DNA from 2 places in the Neobacillus terrisolis genome. Region 1 is predicted to be linked to the other one. Evidence: riboswitches for the same ligand, from Rfam matches in the RefSeq annotation. Region 1 holds a riboswitch; the other holds the start of a gene.
The links. Region 1 has a riboswitch for cobalamin ahead of ACI48O_RS01610 (HoxN/HupN/NixA family nickel/cobalt transporter). Riboswitches for the same ligand answer to the same signal wherever they lie in the genome.
Positions count from the first base shown of each region.

Region 2: another riboswitch for cobalamin. It lies ahead of ACI48O_RS02930 (prenyltransferase/squalene oxidase repeat-containing protein); the one in region 1 lies ahead of ACI48O_RS01610 (HoxN/HupN/NixA family nickel/cobalt transporter).

Region 1 is NZ_JBKFGH010000002.1:252,275-262,198, forward strand. It holds gene cobJ (precorrin-3B C(17)-methyltransferase) at 1-1,459, opposite strand, end outside; gene ACI48O_RS01610 (HoxN/HupN/NixA family nickel/cobalt transporter) at 1,460-2,269, opposite strand; cobalamin riboswitch at 2,371-2,557, opposite strand; cobalamin riboswitch at 2,727-2,920, opposite strand; gene ACI48O_RS01615 (DUF3147 family protein) at 3,071-3,448, opposite strand; gene ACI48O_RS01620 (DUF3147 family protein) at 3,461-3,826, opposite strand; gene ACI48O_RS01625 (formate/nitrite transporter family protein) at 3,826-4,656, opposite strand; gene ACI48O_RS01630 (DMT family transporter) at 4,950-5,891, shown strand; gene ACI48O_RS01635 (hypothetical protein) at 6,005-6,580, opposite strand; gene phaQ (poly-beta-hydroxybutyrate-responsive repressor) at 6,561-7,001, opposite strand; gene ACI48O_RS01645 (alpha/beta fold hydrolase) at 7,162-7,947, shown strand; gene ACI48O_RS01650 (polyhydroxyalkanoate biosynthesis repressor PhaR) at 8,100-8,669, opposite strand; gene ACI48O_RS01655 (hypothetical protein) at 8,894-9,487, opposite strand; gene ACI48O_RS01660 (magnesium transporter CorA family protein) at 9,807-9,924, opposite strand, start outside.
Region 2 is NZ_JBKFGH010000004.1:169,795-179,718, forward strand. It holds gene ACI48O_RS02915 (circularly permuted type 2 ATP-grasp protein) at 1-790, shown strand, start outside; gene ACI48O_RS02920 (alpha-E domain-containing protein) at 814-1,809, shown strand; gene ACI48O_RS02925 (transglutaminase family protein) at 1,806-2,678, shown strand; cobalamin riboswitch at 2,931-3,128, shown strand; gene ACI48O_RS02930 (prenyltransferase/squalene oxidase repeat-containing protein) at 3,268-4,515, shown strand; gene ACI48O_RS02935 (DUF4430 domain-containing protein) at 4,615-5,370, shown strand; gene ACI48O_RS02940 (energy-coupling factor transporter transmembrane component T) at 5,387-6,265, shown strand; gene ACI48O_RS02945 (ABC transporter ATP-binding protein) at 6,247-7,890, shown strand; gene ACI48O_RS02950 (ECF transporter S component) at 7,878-8,570, shown strand; gene ACI48O_RS02955 (helix-turn-helix domain-containing protein) at 9,046-9,387, shown strand; gene ACI48O_RS02960 (YveK family protein) at 9,569-9,924, shown strand, end outside.

The DNA of each region.
Region 1 (9,924 bases):
TGACGATTTGTTCCGGTGCAATCCCTTCTGCTACTATTTGCCCGGGATGACCATTGCGGCCTACTGTTTTCCCGCCTAAAAATAAATCAAATGCACCTTTGCGATAAACAATGCCAATATCCTCTTTTACCGCTCCATAACATGCCATTCCACACCCGTTAAAACCAAGCTTAAGCTCCTTCGGAAGCTCCATCCCGCCAAGCCTGCTCTCAAGTTCCTCCGCGTAAGGAATACTATCCTTCTTGTCACCATCACAGAAATCACAAGCCTTTATCGTCAAGACATCCCCGACAGGTGCTAAGCTAAATCCTGCTTCAGCCAATCTTTCAATTACCTCGTTCGGATTATAAGTCGGAATTTGCAATTTTAAATGATGATCCTGCGTGTACTCCATGATTCCGTTCTCACCAACTACCTCTGCCAAAACTATCATTTGTCTAGCAGTAAATTTCTTATTGGCAACACCAGGGCTTACGGCCAATTCAAAAATGGTTTCCATGTCTTGCGGCGACACGTTCTGTTGAAACGGCTCCACATTTTCGCCATTCACCATTTTCAAAGCAAGTTCGGCCATTTCCCGGAAGGAAAGCTCCTCGTTATTGGTCGCTTGCAATACTGGTGCTGGATTTACTTGCTCAAGTGCCCACGGCTCGGCTTCCTTTTGCAAACGCTGGTGGAGCTTGAGCGGTTGCTCAGTTTGATTCAACGTATATTTCCGTTGATAGCCTCGCGGGGTAATCATTAAATCGTCATATAGAAACGTAGAGGAGTTCCCGATAATAACGGTCGTTAACATCCCGATCTCATGATTGAGCATTTCCTTTAAATTTGTGACGACAACCTGCTCACGGTCGCGGTAGGCACTTTTAACTAAGCCAACCGGGGTGTCAGGTGAACGATACTTCAACAGAATCTGTTGAGCCTCAGCAATTTGCCGTGTTCTACGGCCACTTTTCGGATTATAAAGGGCAATGACAAAATCTGTTTTTGCTGCTGCGTCAATTCGGCTTTCAATCAAATTCCACGGTGTTAAATGGTCACTTAAGCTGATCGTACAAGCATCGTGCATGACTGGAGCCCCTAGTAATGACGCACAAGAATTAATCGCGGAAATACCAGGGATGATTTCTACCTCAACACCGGTTTCTTTTTTCCAGCCCTTCTCAATCAGTACCTCGTAAATAAGACCGGCCATCCCATAAACACCGGCATCACCACTCGAGATAACCGCCACCTTATTGCCTCGCTCCGCTTGCTTAACAGCTTCTTGAGCCCGGCTCACTTCTTCAGTCATACCGGTACTAATAATCTCTTGATCTGTTAATAATCCTTCAATTAAGTCAACATACGTTTTATAACCGATTACCATATTACTTTCTTGAATGGCCTCTCTAGCTCTTTCTGTAACATGCGCAAAACTTCCCGGCCCAAATCCAATAACGAGCAGTTTCCCCTTCATCTAAATTCCACCTTTCAATATTTCAACGAGCATGGTGATTCCAAGCACTAAGCTGTAAATTCCAGTAACTAAACCAAGTAAAAGAAATAAGGATTTTCTTAATCGAGCCTTCATAAAACCCCAAGTAAGCAGGAAGGCGATTAGAACAGTTGAAATTAACAACCCGACCACAAACAAAATCAATTGAACGGTGGCTGCCGCAAAAGTATGATCTCCGGTAACATTGGTGAGGATCGTAATTTGCGTCGGACTTTCAACCCCTATTCCATGAATAACACCGATAATAAAAGCACTAATGATTCCGAGGTGCAAAGGGGTTAACCGTTTTTCAATCCCTTTTAGGTTTGTTTTTTCAGCACATTTTGCTAGAAAAAGAAAAATGATTTGCAAGCGGCTTTTATACTCGTACCCTTCTTTTTGTTGGAAGAGTGAATACATCATATATCCACCTAGAATCACAAGCGTGACCCCTACCAATAGTTCCATTTTTTGCCTGGTTTGTTCAGACATCTCTAATCCAAGGTAAATGGAAATAAATCCAATCGTAAGGACAATCGTGCCATGCCCTAATGCATACATCATCCCAAGTGATAGCTGCTTTCTTTTCTTCTTTTCACTGCCGACCATATCAGCAATTGCTGCAACATGATCCCCATCCATCCCATGGCGCATCCCAATCAAAATCGCTAATAGTGAATAAGTATATAATTCGATGAAAATCCTCCCCTTTTCGCTTACGTCGTTTTCAAATCGCTGTGTTGGACTTGCCAGTTGATTTCCGCTCCAATCAACAAGTGAATAAAAATCCAAATAAAAACACCCCTGATCAGCAGGGGTGCGTAATAAATACATGGCAAAGTTGCCAAAAAAGCATTTTATCAGCACTTCCCACCCATAAGCCCGTAGGTTTTAGAAGTGTCTAGGTTAAGGCAGGTCTCCTGACTATGGTTCATTGTTCCAATGCGTCTTCCCAATTGTTCTTAGTGACAAATGCAATGGAACTCCCCAATACAGTGGCGGGTACCGTGACGGAATTTAACCGTTCTTCCCTTTTCACGCAATCTATGAATTTTGCGCACCTTTTCCTAAACGATATGTAGTTTTTGTTAGTCATTTTCGGTTCTATTAGAAGTGAAAGCGCAGTTGAACCATGTTAAAACGTAAAAAAATCCGTCCAGCAACGCCTGGACGGATTAATATAAACGAAAACAATCAAAGAGACTCTTTAGGTGCTTCCGTTTCACGTTCTCCATCCCCGAAGAAGCTGAAACTAGTTTCAATTAAGATTGGTCTCCTGACTCGTGTATCTTCCTACTACAGGACCTTCCCGTAAACACTATTTCTTGATAGTGTTAAACAGTGGTTCTCCTGGTTCGTCCACACATACAGTTGCGGGGGCAGTTCCGGTTTTTCACCTGATTCCCTATTAAGCCACATGGCACCTTAATTGACTACTATATTAAATTATTATTTACATTTACACATTCCACATAGAACTAATAAACATATTATCTTAATTTTCTTCATATTTCAACATTAAAATATAACAAATGTCACTTCAACACAGCAAAGCGGCGGGGGACAGTCCCCCGCCGCTTTGCTGTGTTGAAGTTATTGTACAGCTCTTCTGATTTCCCGGGTTTTTATTTTTTCCCTTAAAGAGGCAACCGCAATCGAGCTTATAAGCCATAACAGAAGGCCTAAAATAATGCTCATGACCCAATCATGACTTGTTTGCAGAACGAGTAAAACAGTTGCCACACAAATAACTCCACCAATCATACCAAAAACCGAACCGTTTGCAATTTTACCTGCTTTCTTTGAACCCGATGCGAGTCCGACCATAAACACCGCTGTTAGCATGACAGCCGGAAACGCAGCAAAGATCCCCGCAAGTAATTCCCAAGGTGATAATACCGTGACTAAGTAGCTTAACATGACCGCTGTTCCGCCTAGTAAAAAACGAATCAATAATTCCTGCTTATTCATATTATCCACCTTTTAAAATATATAGGATGTAACGAAAACAACGATGATTGATACCGCAAACCAACAAATAACCGTTTGCACTAGACCTAATTTCCAGCCATGCTTCGGTAATAAATACCCTGCAATGATGGCCACAAGAATATTAACTCCCATCCCAATCATGGCGCCTTTTGACAATATAACCCAATGACTTATTAACTCTTCACCATTAAAATCCAACCGTGATGTTAGTAAAGCTGCCAAGTATACTGCCGGAAATGCCGCAAAGATTCCCCCTGCTCTTTCGCCCAGCTTTCTTGCCACAATAGTGGCGGCAACTACAGCTGATCCACCTAAAAGGAATCTTATTAACAAGGCACCAATTGAGATCTCCGTCACTACATTCCGCCTCTTTTCATCATAGCAACATTTGATTTATGAGCTGGAGTTTCTGTTAACACAAGATTTTTTTTATAAGCATGGTAATAAGCAAGAGCGACAAAAACAGAGCCACCCACTGCATTTCCTAAGAATACAGGTACAAAATTATGAAGGTATTCAAGCCATGTAAAGTGGCCGGCAAAAATGGCTGCTGGAATAACAAACATATTCGCAACAACGTGTTGGAATCCGATTGCCACAAAGGTCATTGTTGGAAACCAAATGCCCAATATCTTCCCTGTCATATCTTCTGAACCATAAGATAACCACACAGCAAGTGCTACCAACCAGTTGCAGCCAATTCCGGATAAGAAGGCTTGTATGAAAGTAGCTTCTAATTTATGTTCAGCAATAAAAATCGTTTTTTCAAGAAAAGGTCCTGTTTCTGTTAAACCTACAACATGTCCGAATACATAAGCTACAAATACTGCCCCAATAAAATTACTAATCGTAATAATCGACCAATTGGCAATCAGCTGCTTAAAACTTATTTTCCGAGCTAACCAGGCAAGTGGAACGGCCATCATATTTCCCGTTAATAGCTCGCCACCAGCAATTAATGTTAACACGAGTCCAATTGGAAACAGTGATGCCCCTAAAATAGTGCTGATTCCCGCAATGTCTCCGGTAAGCGGTGCAGTTACACGAATAAACAGCAAATAGCCCAATGAAATAAACGCCCCTGCTTGAAAACCTAATATGATTGATTTAAGTAATGAGTACTTTGTTTTTTTTGTTCCTGTTTCAACAGTAATATTAGCAATTTGTTCAGGCTTAAAAAAAGCCATGGTGATCATTCCCTTTCGACGAACAAAAATAATAGAAAAATAGTAAAATGTGAAGTTCGTCACAACTAAATCTTTTCCTTACCTATTTTAACGCATCTTTTCACACTAACCTTGTGAACTTTTTTCAAATGTTTTTGTAACGCTTTCATTGGTATTTCTAATAATATTTACCATCTAACTACAAGAAAAAGCGTTCTCATTTTATTTGGAACATCATTTCCAGATATTTTATTACCATATTAATTTTATTTGTATTACAATAAAACGTATTACTTTTTATAAAATTGAAAGAAGTGGAAGCATTGGCAGCTCGTCAAAAAAAATTAATCTATCTCACCTTAACTCTCGTCATGTTGGCATGGGGATTGAATGTTATTGCAACGAAGCTAATTGTCACTACCTTTATGCCAGTAACCATCACTGCTTTTCGAATATTTACTGCAGGAGTTTGTGTATTCGTCATCCTATTCTTTACAAGAAAAATTCGAATCCCGACAAAACGAGAATTACTGTTTATTCTGCTCGGCGGCTTCTTTAATGTGGTAGGACATCATTATTTTTTATCTATTGGACTTAGAAATACATCTGCTTCCAATGGTGGCCTTATTCTTGGAATGGGACCCTTATTAATTACCATTCTAGCCATTCTATTTCTAGGCAGTTCCGTCACGATGGCTCAAGTGGTGGGCATTGTCCTTGGTTTTTCAGGAGTCGCATTTGTAGTGTTGAAAAATGGAAATATTAGTGCGGTTTCACTTGGAGATTTGTATGTATTTATTTCAATTCTTTCGCAGGCGATCAGCTTTATTTTTATAAGTAAAATAGCCCGTTCATTGGACCCAAGATTAATGACGGGATACATGCTGTTATTTGGCTCAGTCATATTATTTATTATTAGCTTGATAGTGGAACCGGACGGATTAACAAGCTTGGCTCAAGGGTCATTCAACATCTGGGTTGTGTTTTTTGCATCAGCATTTATTGCAACAGCCGTAGGTCACATGGTATATAATTTTGCGGTTGGAGAAATCGGGGCAGCGGAGACTTCCATTTTTATCAACTTAAATCCCTTTTTTGCATTGATTGGTGCGGTAATCTTTTTAGGAGAAGAAATCGTTCCGACACAGATTATCGGCTTCATTCTCATCATCGCGGGCGTCATCATCGGCTCAGACATCTGGAAGGAAATGATGAAGAAATCCAAACTTAGAAAAGAAAAGCATTTAAGTGCTTAAAGATAATTAGCTAGGTGCCGTTGATTCGGAGACCAAATACCCTTTAAAACAAATAGGTGCCTGCCCCTGGTCACGTTACCAAGCTAACGTGCTGAGGGTCAGACACCTTGTTTTTATTTTGCGCTAATAAGCACCTTAACACTTTCTTCAAAGCGGTTCACAAATTGTTTTTGACTTGCACGGGCTAGTTTAAAGTATTCGTTCGTAACCTTTTGCCATCCGTTAAGTCTTTCACGTGAATAATGAACATAAGATTCACTATTTTCTTCAATGCTCTTTTCAAAGCGGTCAAACAAATCAAAAGTTGATTTAATTGGGGTAAGCGCAATTTCTTCTAATCGAGTAGATACGTCATTGAATTGATTGGTAAACTCGACACCACCCGCTTCGTTTGAAACTGGGAAATTATTTGAAATTTCTTTTACAATCTCATCATTCGTCTTTTTAGACTCGCGATATAAGCTGTTAAGTGATTTTCTGAATTCCTGATTTAATTTAATAACCTCTTTTAGCGAATTTAAGAAGGCATCTTCACGCTCTTCACGAAATTGTTTAGAACGCTCTAGGCTTTGTTCATACTGATCCCAAACTGTATCAACAAATAAATCAACTACATTTGTATCTTCGTTCGGCTCAACCTTTTTTTGGGCTGCTTTTAATACAACTTGTTCACTCTTTTTCGGATTCATTATTCTTTCTCCCCTTGTCCGCTTTTTTTTCTCTATTGGATCCTTCGTTTATAAAAGAAGGGATATAGAGCTCGAGAAAACTTGAATACATGTTAAAAAATTGATTTAGCATCGTTTGGTAGCTTTCCAATTGATTTGCATACCCCTTTAAATAGGAAACTCCCACGTCTGTAATCGTATAACGTCTTTTAGCAGGACCCGCACCTGTTGTATCCCACTCTGATTGAACTAAATTTTCTTTCTCAAGTTGGCGCAATAGTCGATATAAATTCCCTTGGTCAATCGTATGAAAGCCGAATGCTTGCAGCTTCTGGCTTATCTCGTATCCGTGAAGCGACATCCTGCTGAGAAGTAATAAAATAAAAGGCATTACAAAGTTTTTCGAAGGCTGAATGGATTGGGTTTCATTATTCTTTGTCAAGTGCTTTCCACCTCCACTTGTCTATATATGTATTTTACACCTATGGGTAATTTTGTGTCAATTAAGCATATATATAAATTAATAATATTTTTTCTAATTGATTACGATTCACCTGCGATGGGAATAAGGTGTACTAAAAACAAGTTGGAGGGATAAACAAGTGGGAAATTTCCTGATTAGTCGTTCCGGAATTCCTTTTTTACGCCTTGGTGCCGGTGAGCCTCTGATCCTTATTCACGGTTTAGGAGAAATGAAAGAAGGCTGGAACAATCAGTTCGAGCTAGCTGACCAATATGATCTCATTATCCCGGATCTCCGTGGACATGGGGATCACAAAAATACAGAAGGGATCTCCATCCACAATTTCGCACGTGACATCATTCATTTACTTAAAGAACTTAATATTGAAAACGCTCACATTTGCGGTCTATCAATGGGAGGGCTTGTCGCCCAAGAAATATATCGCCAAAACCCGAAATTTTGCCGCACATTGATGCTCGTTAGCACGTTTCACTTTATTCCGAAACAGCTTGGGCGTTTGCTTTATCGAATGCGAAAAACGCGAGCAAAGTCTGTCTCAATTGAAACCCAAAAGGAAATTGCCGCCCGAGTTTGTTTGTATTCATGGAGTGAGGAAAATTATAAGCATTTTCTTGATTTTTACAGACCTGACCAAGAAGCTTATATAAAATCGGTTGAATCCTGTATGAAGGTTAATAATTTATCGCTTTTGCCAAAAATAAAAATTCCAACACTCATTATTGGCGGACAATATGATGCTGTTACACCTGTTTGGATTCAATTTATGATGCATAAACAGATTGACACATCAGAATTTGTGATTATGAGAAACGCCGGCCACGCCTCAAAAATAGAGGCAAAAGAAGCTTTTAACAATGCGCTTCGAGGGTTTTTGGGCAAACAAAAACAAAAACCGGCATGCTAAGAAGGACTTTTCAAGCTCTAAGTAGATAAGGTCGGTCCTAGTCATTGCGTACTTCTCAAGGTCGAAACATACAAAGAAATTCATACAAAAGGGAAGGAATAATGTGCTCCTTCCCTGTTTATTTTAATGCTTGTCCACGATAAATATGCTCATTATTTCGAAGGAGCGGTAGAAACGGCAACAGCTGGTTCCTTTTGTTCACCTTTATCAATTAGCGTTTTAAGCATTTCAAATTCTTCCTTAAAGGTATTTAATTGGGTTAACTCTTTTTTCATTTCGATTAACTCGGATTGAAAGTTTTTCGTTTCAGCAAGCTCTTTCTTTGTTTTGACTAACTCTGTTTTCAATTGCTTTGTCAGTTTTATGATTTCCTTCGATACCCCGATTAGACTCTCAATATCTTTATTTGTAGCATTGATCCCTTCCTGAAGGCCAAATAGCTGTTCTTCCAAAGAATCTAATTTTTCCTCTGTTTGCTGATCGCGATTAGCCAATACTGTTAAATCCCTTTTCGTTGGGATGTTAAGGATATTGGCAATAACTTCTTGATTTTTTCTAAAAAAATCCAAGTTGCGGGTATAGGTTTCTATCACTGCTGAAGGGTGCTTGTCCGCTTCCCCTTGATGAGTAAACAGTGCAAAGTAGATATTCATCTGTTTTTCCCAGAGCTCGTTAAGCTTATTTAATAGTTCATACGGATCATATAGACTTGGGCTCGTCATCCTCTTCCTCTCCTTTTAAAATGGCTGTTTAAACTTGACTGTTGATTTCCGCTCCAGGCGCTTGCTTTCCGCGGGGCGGGCGGTGAGCCTCCTCGGAGCTAAAGCTCCTGTGGGGTCTCACCTGTCCCGCTGCTCCCGCAGGAGTCAAGCGCCTTCCGCTCCAATCAACAGCATGCTCAAAATCAACATTGTTATTTAACAAAGACTAAAAATAAAAACTTTTGTTAATTCACATGTTCTTTCATATATTTTTGAAATGGAAAAACAGCTGTTTTCAGTTGATTTTCGAAGAGATTCATAAACATTTTTTGATTTTTATAAAAAACACTCGCTGTTTGCTTTACACTTTCGATATACTGCTGTCTGCTTTGCTTGCGAAGTGAGACATATTGCTCAACAGCTTCTAAATATTTATCAAACGTTTTAGCGCTTGCTAATACATTAATTGGTGTCATAAGAAGCGTAGTCATTTTATTTTGAATATTGTCCATGACTTGATTTATTTCATGATAGGATTTTTTTGGAAAAAGTTGTTGGAGGGTCGTTGTCGTCATAAGAAGCTCTTCACGGGCGGTCGCTTCCCACTCCTGAAGCTCTTGGTTAAACTGGTCGGTTATGAGTTTCATTTTTTCGCGGTTTTGATTCACACTATCAACATATTTTTTTGCAGCTTTCAAAAATTCCTGATCATAGTATTCAGAACGCTGAGCCCACGAGTCAATCTCTTGATTGGCATGTTCCCAAATTAGTTCTAAAGTCGAAAGCTGTTCGTTATCGTCTAATGATTTTTTATTTTGATTACTATTTGTATTCGTCACCTTTTTCTCCTCCATCTTTTTGATTTTAGTGATCTTTCATTTGAGCAAGTTTTAAAAGTTTCTATTTAATGGTGATTATTTTTTCGAATATTAACACAATTTAAATTATTGTCACTAAATTTGGCTTTGTAAACCCTTCTTTCTCGACAAAGTTCCTCATTTTCAACCATCACCTACTCTACTTCCCCTGCAAAAGCCTATAATACCAACATTTCCCAACTAACACCCAGCTAAGAAATTACCAAAAAAATGTCGAAAAAAAGGTGCCTGTCCCCCGATGCGTTAACACTGTAACGTAACGGGGGACAGGCACCTATATTTAAAAGAATTTCTTTTTCCAGAATATGAAGGTTGTAAGACCTGAAAGAAATACTACTAATAAAAGGATTAACGAGAATGCGTACGGTTTATGCTGAAATGGTAAATCGACATTCATC
Region 2 (9,924 bases), on a different contig from region 1:
AAATAATAAAAAAGATCCAGTGGTTGTACTATTGACACCTGGCAGTTATAACTCCGCTTATTTTGAACATACATTTTTAGCGCAGCAAATGGGAATTCCCCTTGTTGAAGGTAAGGATTTAAAGGTAATGAATCAGAAGGTTTATATGAGGACGATGAAAGGACTTCAGCAAGTAGATGTTGTATATCGGCGTGTTGATGATGATTTTCTTGACCCGTTAAGCTTTCGTTCGGATTCTGTCTTAGGGGTTCCGGGGATAATGAATGCTTATCGTGCAGGCAATGTGGCGATTACTAATGCACCAGGTACAGGTATTGCAGATGACAAAGCAATCTACACCTATGTTCCTGACATGATTCGTTTTTATCTTAATGAAGAACCTATTTTAAGTAATATTCCTACTTATATATTATCTAGAAAAGATGACTATGATTATGTGTTATCGCATTTGTCTGAAATGGTTGTAAAAGAAACTTCATTATCAGGCGGGTACGGGATGTTGATTGGTCCAAGCTCCACCGAAAAGGAAATCGCAGATTTTAAAGAAAAAATAATAAAATCTCCTGAAAAATATATTGCACAACCAACTATTAATCTATCATGTGTTCCTTCATTGGTAAAAAACAATATTGAAGGAAGACACGTCGATCTAAGGCCTTTCGCCTTTATGGGAGATAAACAAATTGATGTTCTTCCAGGAGGATTAACAAGAGTGGCATTAAAAGAAGGCAGTCTTGTTGTTAATTCATCACAAGGCGGAGGAAGTAAAGATACTTGGGTACTATATTAAATTTATAGAAAGAAGTGGATAGTATGCTAAATCGTGTAGCTGAATCATTTTATTGGATAGGACGTTACACAGAGAGAATTGATTATACTGCTCGTTTGGTTGATGTTAATTTATATGCTCATCATAGATTGTTAGATAAGCAGAATCATGCTATTGATCTTGAGGGAAGAATGGCTGGTGTTTTATCAAATATCCCTTCTGAAGCACGAGGGAAAATAGATTTACAGCCAAGTAATCTTCTTAAATATATGACATTTGATCGTAATTATCGAAACTCAATATTAAATTGTCTTAGTATGGCAAGAGATAATGTCAGGTCCGTCAGACAATATGCTACTAATAGAATGTGGGATAAGATTAATACTTTTTATTTATGGTTATTAGGTCAAAAAGGTACAGAGCAAACCCCATTTCTTTTCTTTGAAAAAATTCGCAATGAGGTTTTGTTGTTTCAAAGTATTGCAGATTCTTCCATGCTTCATGAAATTGAATGGAGATTTATGCAAGCTGGTGAGCAATTAGAAAGAACCGAAAACGCTGTACGAATGATGCAGATGTTTCTATATTCTATTAATGGGGATACTTTGAAGGATATTTATGGTGATTATCATCGCTTGATCACGTTATTGGAAAGTGTAGATGGCTTTGAAACGTTTAGAAGAGTCCATAAAGATGAAGTGAAGCTGGATAAGGTGATTGAGTTTCTTTTTCTAAATCCAGTTTTCCCGGGTTCTGTTTATTATTCGCTATATGAACTGGAGGAAAATTTGAAAGGTTTGCAAATTGAATTTCAATTGGATCACTTAACAAAGGTAATTCGACAGGTTAATCGCTTGAGAGCGTTAATTTATCAATGTCTTGATTTAAAAGGAAAGACGTGTGAACAGCATCGTGACTTCCTTGCGAATATTGTTACTGGTTGTAACCAAATCGGCCAAGAAATAGAGAAGTGTTTTGTTTATGACAGAGAGGAAGAAGTAATAGAGAACTTACCCCGGAAGCTGGCTGAAATGGTATGAAATTGGAGATTTTTCATCAGACAATTTACACCTACAAAGAATCCGTGGAGGACAGTGTCAATGAAATCCGTTTGACACCCCGAACAGATTCCCGGCAATCATGTGTAAAGCATTTGCTTACGATTGCCCCGGATACCGAGTTATTTTCTTATCAGGACTATTTTGGAAATGTTGCTCATGCCTTTACTGTTAACAAACCACACCGAGAGCTTGTCATAAAATCTCACTCTTTGGTTGTTACCCATGAGACAGACCAAAATGTGTATAATCTTTTGCCTTTAAAAAAAGAAAAAGAAATTATCAAGAGTGAACCGTTTCAGAATACCTTTGCAGAATATTTAAATGGGACTTCTTATACATTTATCACCGAGGAAATTAAAAAATATGCAGCGACACTCCCTGATGTAGAATCTTCTGGGAGTGTCTACCAGCTATTAAGAGATATTTCAGAAACGATTTATTCATCGTTTATATATGACCCTAATGCAACACATGTTCATACGACAGTAGAGGAAACGGTAAAGCTTAGAAGGGGCGTTTGCCAGGACTTTGCGCACTTAATGAGTGCTGTTTGTCGGATTAAAGGGATACCGTCTCGATACATAAGTGGATATCATTTTATCGGAGATCTTCAAGGGGGGCACGCTGATTATAACCAAGCCTCACATGCATGGGTTGAAGCATATGTACCTGGAATCGGCTGGGTAGGTTTTGATCCAACCAATAACGGTCTGATTGATTGGCGATATGTGAAGGTTGGCCATGGCCGTGATTATCGAGATATTGTTCCAGTAAAAGGGATATACAAAGGGACCGCGAAACAAACATTGTCAGTGGAAGTGGATGTGAAAGTGGTAAAAGATGAATAACTAAGTTGTGCACAGCTATGGAAAAAAAACAAACCGCATTGAGATTAATGCGGTTTGTTTTATTTATGAATAATAGTGGGATACATTAAGCATACTTGGGATGTTGAAGTACGTCAACTTGTTTCATTCGACGGTTAACATTAAATGTCGAGTTGATTCAACATATTTTTTAAAAAATCAGAAAATACTACACAAAAAGTTAAAAAAGATATACAATGAAGTCGATAATTTGTATAATGAAAAATGATATTAAAATTAGATTCATAAACAGGTGCTAAAATCTTCTATAGATTACAGATTTAAAGCTTAATAGGGAAGTTTGGTGCAAGCCAACGCGGTCCCGCCACTGTAAATGGGAGCAACCTATAATTTGCCACTGTCGTTAAAGATGGGAAGGCATAGGGAGCAATGATCATGAGCCAGGAAACCTGCCTGTTTTTTTCACCAAATGCCTACGTGGATAGGAGGGTGTTAAGACAGGGACATATTTTTTGTTACTGCTTAACTTGCAAAGACCTCCTCCTAGTAATTTAGGGGGGTTTTTTTGTGTGGTAATTTTTAATACTTTAGGGAATGGAGAGTCGGAGAAATGAAAGTGAAAAGAAATACGAAAATTTTCCTTGTTTTATTAATGTTGTTGTCCATTTTTAAAGGAGGGTTTCAGACGACAGCGCATGCAGCTGAACAAGGAAACCTAATAAAAGAAAATCTTCAAAAATCTGTTAATATTGGTTCAGAATACTTGATAAATAATAAAGTATTTGAATGGGATGTAATTGTTGCTTTAAAAAAAGCTGGTAAAAAAGTTCCGGATACATATTTGTCAACTGTAACTCAAGAAGTAGTGGATAAAAAAGGGGAACTAAACAGTATTACCGATTATGAAGGATACTCAATGGGAATTTTAGCTGCTGGAGGCGATCCAACAAACATCTCTGGTTATAACCTTACCCAATCAATTTATGAAGGGGATGTAACTAGTGGAGGACAGTTATTAAATGGTGTTTATTCTGCACTTCTTGCACTAGATAGTGGAAATTTTGCTATTCCTGAAGATGCGGCTTGGAATCGAGAAAAGCTTATCAATGAATTAGTTGACAATCAATTTGAGGACGGAAGTTGGAGTTATAATTATCAAAAAAATAGTTGGTTCGATATTGATACCACTGCTCAAGCATTAACAGCATTGGCTCCTTATCAGGATCAAGATAAAGTTAAAGCTGCGGTAGACAAGGGATTATTATTTATTAAAAATCATCGTGAATTGTTGAAAAATAGTGGTTCTGCATCGGCTGTTATTGTGGCACTTTCAGCATTAGGCATTGATGCAAATAGCGCTGATTATGCTGTTGATGGGGTAGGTTTAGTAGAATATTTAATGACATTTCAAAATGATGATGGTGGATTTTTCTGGGGATTTATTAAAGATGGCGGGTGGAGTGAAGAAAGTGATTCCATTTCAACGAAATTTGCTTTCCCTGGACTTGTTGCTTACCAGCTATATTTAAACAATAGAGGTTCATTGTATAATTTACTGGTACCTGGTATGGATCCAGAACAACCAACAACACCAGAGCAACCAACAACACCGGAACAACCAGCAACACCAGAGCAACCAACAACACCAGAACAACCACAGCAAAGTAATCAACAAACTGAAACACCAAACACAGTAGTGAATCAAACACCAACTACAGCGGATGCCGCGAAAAATACAGCAGAAGGTCAGCTCCTTCCAAATACTGCAACAAATGGGTACAATACATTATCACTGGGATTATTGATTATGTTCTTAGGGTTGGGAATTTATATGATTGGAAAACGTAAACGGGCATAACATCAAGATGAATCCTCTTGTTTCTAACAGGAGGGTTCCTTTTTTCAATGAATATTTTTTATGTTAGATTTTATTAATGAACATTAGGAGGGAAGTAACATGCCCCAGCTATGGATATATACAAAATTAATGTTGGTAATAATACTTACCTTCAGTCTCTTTGGATGTGGGAATTCTGAAACAAATAAGGTGGATAGTCCAAAGGTAGAAAAATTTGAGCAGTCCAAGAAAGATAGTAAAGAGAAGAAATCAGAAGAATCAAAAGAAGATTCAAAGGAAGAATCAGACGAACAATCCACAGTCAATGAGAGTAATATGGATATAGAAAATGGCGCAAATGAACAAACGCAGTCAGAAGCAAATGTAGAAAGCAAACAATCAGCTTCAGCCGTGGTAAATAAAGCACCAACAACAACCTCTGATAATAGAACTAGTAATTCAAGTAATGTTACCGATAATACAACTACGAACCAGCAAACATCCAATACAAACAGTGGAACAGTTGCTCCAGCACAACCCGTGGAACCAACAAACCCTGAGCCAGTTAAACCAATCGTAACAATCTCTATTATTGGTCCAAGTGGTCATGGGACCATTATCGGTGAAACGAAGGAAACGATTGATGAAGGTGCGACGGTTTTTGATGTTCTTCTTCAAGTTACAAAAAAGAACGATATTTATGTAAAATATAGTGGGAGTGGTTCGAGAGCCTACGTGATTGGAATAAACAATATTGAAGCTAAAGGATCTAACGGTTGGATCTATAAATTAAATGGCACTTTAGTCATGCAGGGAGCTGGAGCCGTCAAGGTCAAGAACGGTGACCATATTGTATGGAGCTACACAAATAACTAATTGGAGGGGAGAGGTCATGAAAAAGCGCTTTGAGCGTTTTCATCCGCTCGTTTTGTTTAGTTATTATGTGGGTGTATTAGCTTTACTTATGCTATTGTTTCATCCAATTGTTTTAGTAGTTGGATTAGTAATTATTGTTATCTTTCATTTTATACAAGATCGCTGCAGAAGCTTGCGGCGATGGTTTTTTTTAATGGTATCAACAGGAGTTATCATTATTATACTGAACCCATTGTTCAATCAAAATGGAAGTCATGTTCTGTTTAATATTTTTAAACGGCAGTTTACTCTTGAAGCAACTATGTTCGGGGTAACAACCGCCTTATCGATAATGGGGGTAATTGCCATCTTTGTTTCCTATAATGAGGTCATGACCCCCAATAAAATTTTCTATTTGTTTTCAAAGCTCCTCCCGCAATTTGCAGTTTTATTGATGTTAACGCTGCGCTTTATTCCGCTGATGAAAAGACGACTGGAGGAAATCTCAGCGGTTCAAACAAGTAAAGGGCTATCTGTTAGGTCTGGTTCATGGAACAGTAGAGTAAAATCAGGCTTGTTATATGTACAAGTTCTCCTAACGTACTCACTTGAAGAAGCGATCCAAACGGCAGATTCGATGAAGGCTAGAGGCTACGGCCTGGGAACTCGTTCTACTTATGATTATTTTCGATTTAAAAAGGCTGATTTAACAGCTATCATCTATTTAGTTCTTTTCATGATATTAGCTTTATATGGCCGGTTTTTAGGGTATGGGTTTTTAACGATTTATCCGTTAATTGAAACGCTGAAATTATCCGTCATGGACACAGCGGTGTTTGGGGAATTCCTTCTATTTTTAGGATTCCCACTTTTTGTTGAAATTGGAGGGATGTTAAAATGGCGCAAATTGAACTGAAAAATGTCACATACTCCTACCCGGATGCACTTCATCCTGCACTTAACAATTTATCCCTCCAAATTGAAAAAGGGCAGTTTGTTGTACTTTTTGGATCGTCAGGAAGCGGAAAGAGTACCTTGTTGCGTTTATTGAAAAAGGAAATTAGACCCCATGGTAAATTTACTGGTGATATAGTAATAAATCATCGCTCCATTTCAGAATCGGATGGACCCGCTAGTGAAATTGGCTTCGTTTTTCAAGATCCGGAAAATCAGGTAGTAGCTGAAAACGTCCTGCAGGAAATTGTCTTTGGCCTTGAAAACATGGGACTTTCAACGACAGAAATGAGAAGTAGAGTGGCAGAAATGGTCCATTTCTTCGGAGCTGAGTCGTTATTAGAGCGGAAAACCTATGAGCTTTCAGGTGGAAAGAAGCAACAAATAAATTTAGCCTCGGTTTTATTAATGCAGCCGGATATCCTATTGCTCGATGAACCCACGGCACAGCTCGATCCTGTCAGTTCAAGAGAATTGTTGGATATGCTTGTCAGACTAAACGAAGAGTTTGGCATTACCATTATTGTTGCTGAACATAGATTAGAAGAATTTTTTACAATTTCCGATAAAATTGTAATGCTGGATCAGGGAGAGATCACGCACGTTGGGGAGCCGAAGCAGATTATGAAAATGCTATGGGATTCTCCTAATCGTGTTTTTGTTCCAAGCATTCCTGCACTCTATTTAAGTGCAGAAAACACAGGGGACCATGCTTTTCCACCGTTAACAGTTAAGGAAGGAAAACGTTGGATTCAGCAAATCAATCTTATTGAACCAAAAGCCACATCTTCACCGTTGGTTAAAAATCACAATGAAATATTATTCCATATCAAAAATCTTTCTTTTTTATATAACAGAGATGATGACATGGTTATAAAGGACTTGGAATTCTCCTTAAATAAAGGAGAAACATATGCATTATTAGGAGGAAATGGCTCAGGGAAATCGACACTCTTAAAGTTGATTTGTGGAATGCTCAAGCCAGCAGCTGGAAAAGTATTTTTTCATGAAAAGCCATTAAAAGCTTGGGGGAAAAACGAATTAGTAAAAAGAATTGGCTATCTCCCACAAAATCCTAAACTCTTTTTTATACAGGATTCAGTAGAAAAAGAAATTCACGATACGATGAAACAATGGGGCATAACGGATCAGCATCTAGTTGATGATCTTTTAAAATCACTTGGAATTTTGCACCTCCAACATCAGCATCCTTATGATCTTAGCGGCGGAGAACTTCAAAAGGCAGCATTAGCCTGTTTGTTGTTGAGAAAACCCGAAGTTCTATTGCTTGATGAACCAACTAAGGGACTTGATCCGGTGTCTAAAGCAAATTTGGGCTCTATTCTTTTAAATCTACAAGCTGACGGAGTTACCATCGTCATGTCCACCCATGATATTGAATTTGCAGCAAAGCACGCCACGAAGTGTGGCATGATGTTTCAGGGGCAAATTACATCAGAAGGGCTGCCGAACCAATTTTTTAAAGGGAACTTCTTTTATACAACAATGATTCAAAGATTATTTCACCATGTACCTAATAGTAGTATTATGACGCTTGAGGAGGCCGTTCGTGTATGCAACACATAAGGGCATTAGGAAAAATAGGTCTGCCAATTGTTGCGTTAATCCTACTTGGTCTTACAATATGGTGGGGAGAAAACTATTTTTTAATTAGCATTGGAATAATTGCTTCAGCTATTCTTTTGATTCTTACCCGCTTTGAAAATAGAAAAATCGAAGCGAGAGAGCTAGTCCTCATAGCAGTTTTGGCTTCGATTGCCGCGGTCGGGCGCATTCCGTTTGCCAGCCTTCCAAGTGTCCAGCCAACCACGTTTATCATTATGATCTCAGGCCTCGTGTTTGGTGCTGAAAGTGGCTTTATCATTGGAGCTGTTGCAGCACTTGCATCAAACATGATCCTCGGTCAAGGTCCTTGGACTCCTTGGCAGATGGTAGCTTGGGGCTTGGTCGGATTCAGTGCCGGTTTGCTGGGAAGAACGAAATTCTTGAAGTCTACATGGGGAAAAATTGTTTTCGGTGTAGTGTGGGGATTTTTGTTTGGTTGGATTATGAACGTGTGGGGAATTCTCTCATTAAGTCAATATGGAAACGTAATTGATATGAATGCCGTACTCACATATTTTGCTGGTAGTGCTCTATTTGATTTCATGCATGCGGTTTCCAATACAGTCTTTTTTGTCTTATTTGGGAAAAAGTGGATTGCTGTTTTAAGCCGTTTTAAGAGGAAATATGGATTGATGGAATAACACGAAAATAGTCAGATTAAACTGCAGGGTTGTCGGGGGATCTCGACAACCCTGCAGTTTATGTAATAATTTTTAGATTTTTAAAGTCTTAGATTGAATTGACACCCCCTTAATTAGGTGATACTTTATAAGTACAAATTGTTCTTTATATAGAAACGGTGTTCAATGTGAATTATTTAAAAAAGTGGTATGACAATAATGATGAAAGGAGAGAAAATAGCTAATCTCCTTAAAGGAAATTGTCTTTTTTTTTTTTTTTTTGAAAAAACGTTCTCAAAAGAGAACGAATCCCTTCTGATTTCCTCTGCAGATTTAATTTCTTTTTCGAAATAATCAATTAAGTCTTTGATGATTTGATTTGTTACATCACTAATCTAATTCGTATAAAAAATCAAAAATACACGACCTATTACAAATCCTTGTGAAAATTATAAATACTTGAGATTTATAAAATAATTCAAACGAGGTAGATTGAATGATTGGAAAAAATATAAATGAGTTTCGAAAAAAAAAGGGGCTTACCCTATCTGAACTTGCTGATAGAGCTCAAATTTCAAAATCTTATTTAAGTAACATAGAAAGAAACTTAAATCAAAATCCCTCTATTAAGGTAATAAAAAAAATTGGAAAGGTTCTTGATGTTGATCTTAAAACGTTGCTTATAACTGGTGAATGCACTCAGTCAGAAACACATTTTGACAATGAATGGCTTGATTTCATAAAAGAGATAAAAGATTTAGAAATTGAGAAGGAACAAATTAAAGAATTCAAAACCATTGTTGATTATATAAAATGGAAAAATCAAAACGGAGGGTGAAAGTGAATGGCAATTTTTTTTAAGGAAAACAAAAATAAAAGTGTTATCCCTTTAACTTAGAAAAGAAAATCACTATAGTTTAAAAAATTTCTAATAGGATGTTTATATTTTTATAAACTTTGAGTATAGATTAAAAAGGGGAAAATTTCTAAATACATAGAGAAGAAACGTGGGGATAAACATGGAAAAAGAAATTAACATCAAAAGGTTTTTTTATGTCATAAAGAAACGTTTTTGGTTAGTTGTTGTATTTGCCTTTTTATTTTCAGTATTTGCGGGTATTTATAGTTTGTTTTTTACTAAGCCCCTTTACGAATCATCTTCACGAGTGATCATAAATGCAGAACCTGAATTGATGAATACCCTTTTGGTTATGATAAAAGAACCTGCATTTTTAGAATATGTAATTGAGAAGTTAAATGTAAATAGAAATCCTGATGATTTAAGTAGACAAGTTTCAGCTGAGAGCATAGGTGGTTCATCTATAGTGAAAATATCTGTTGTCGATACAAATCCTGAGATGGCAGCAAAAATAGC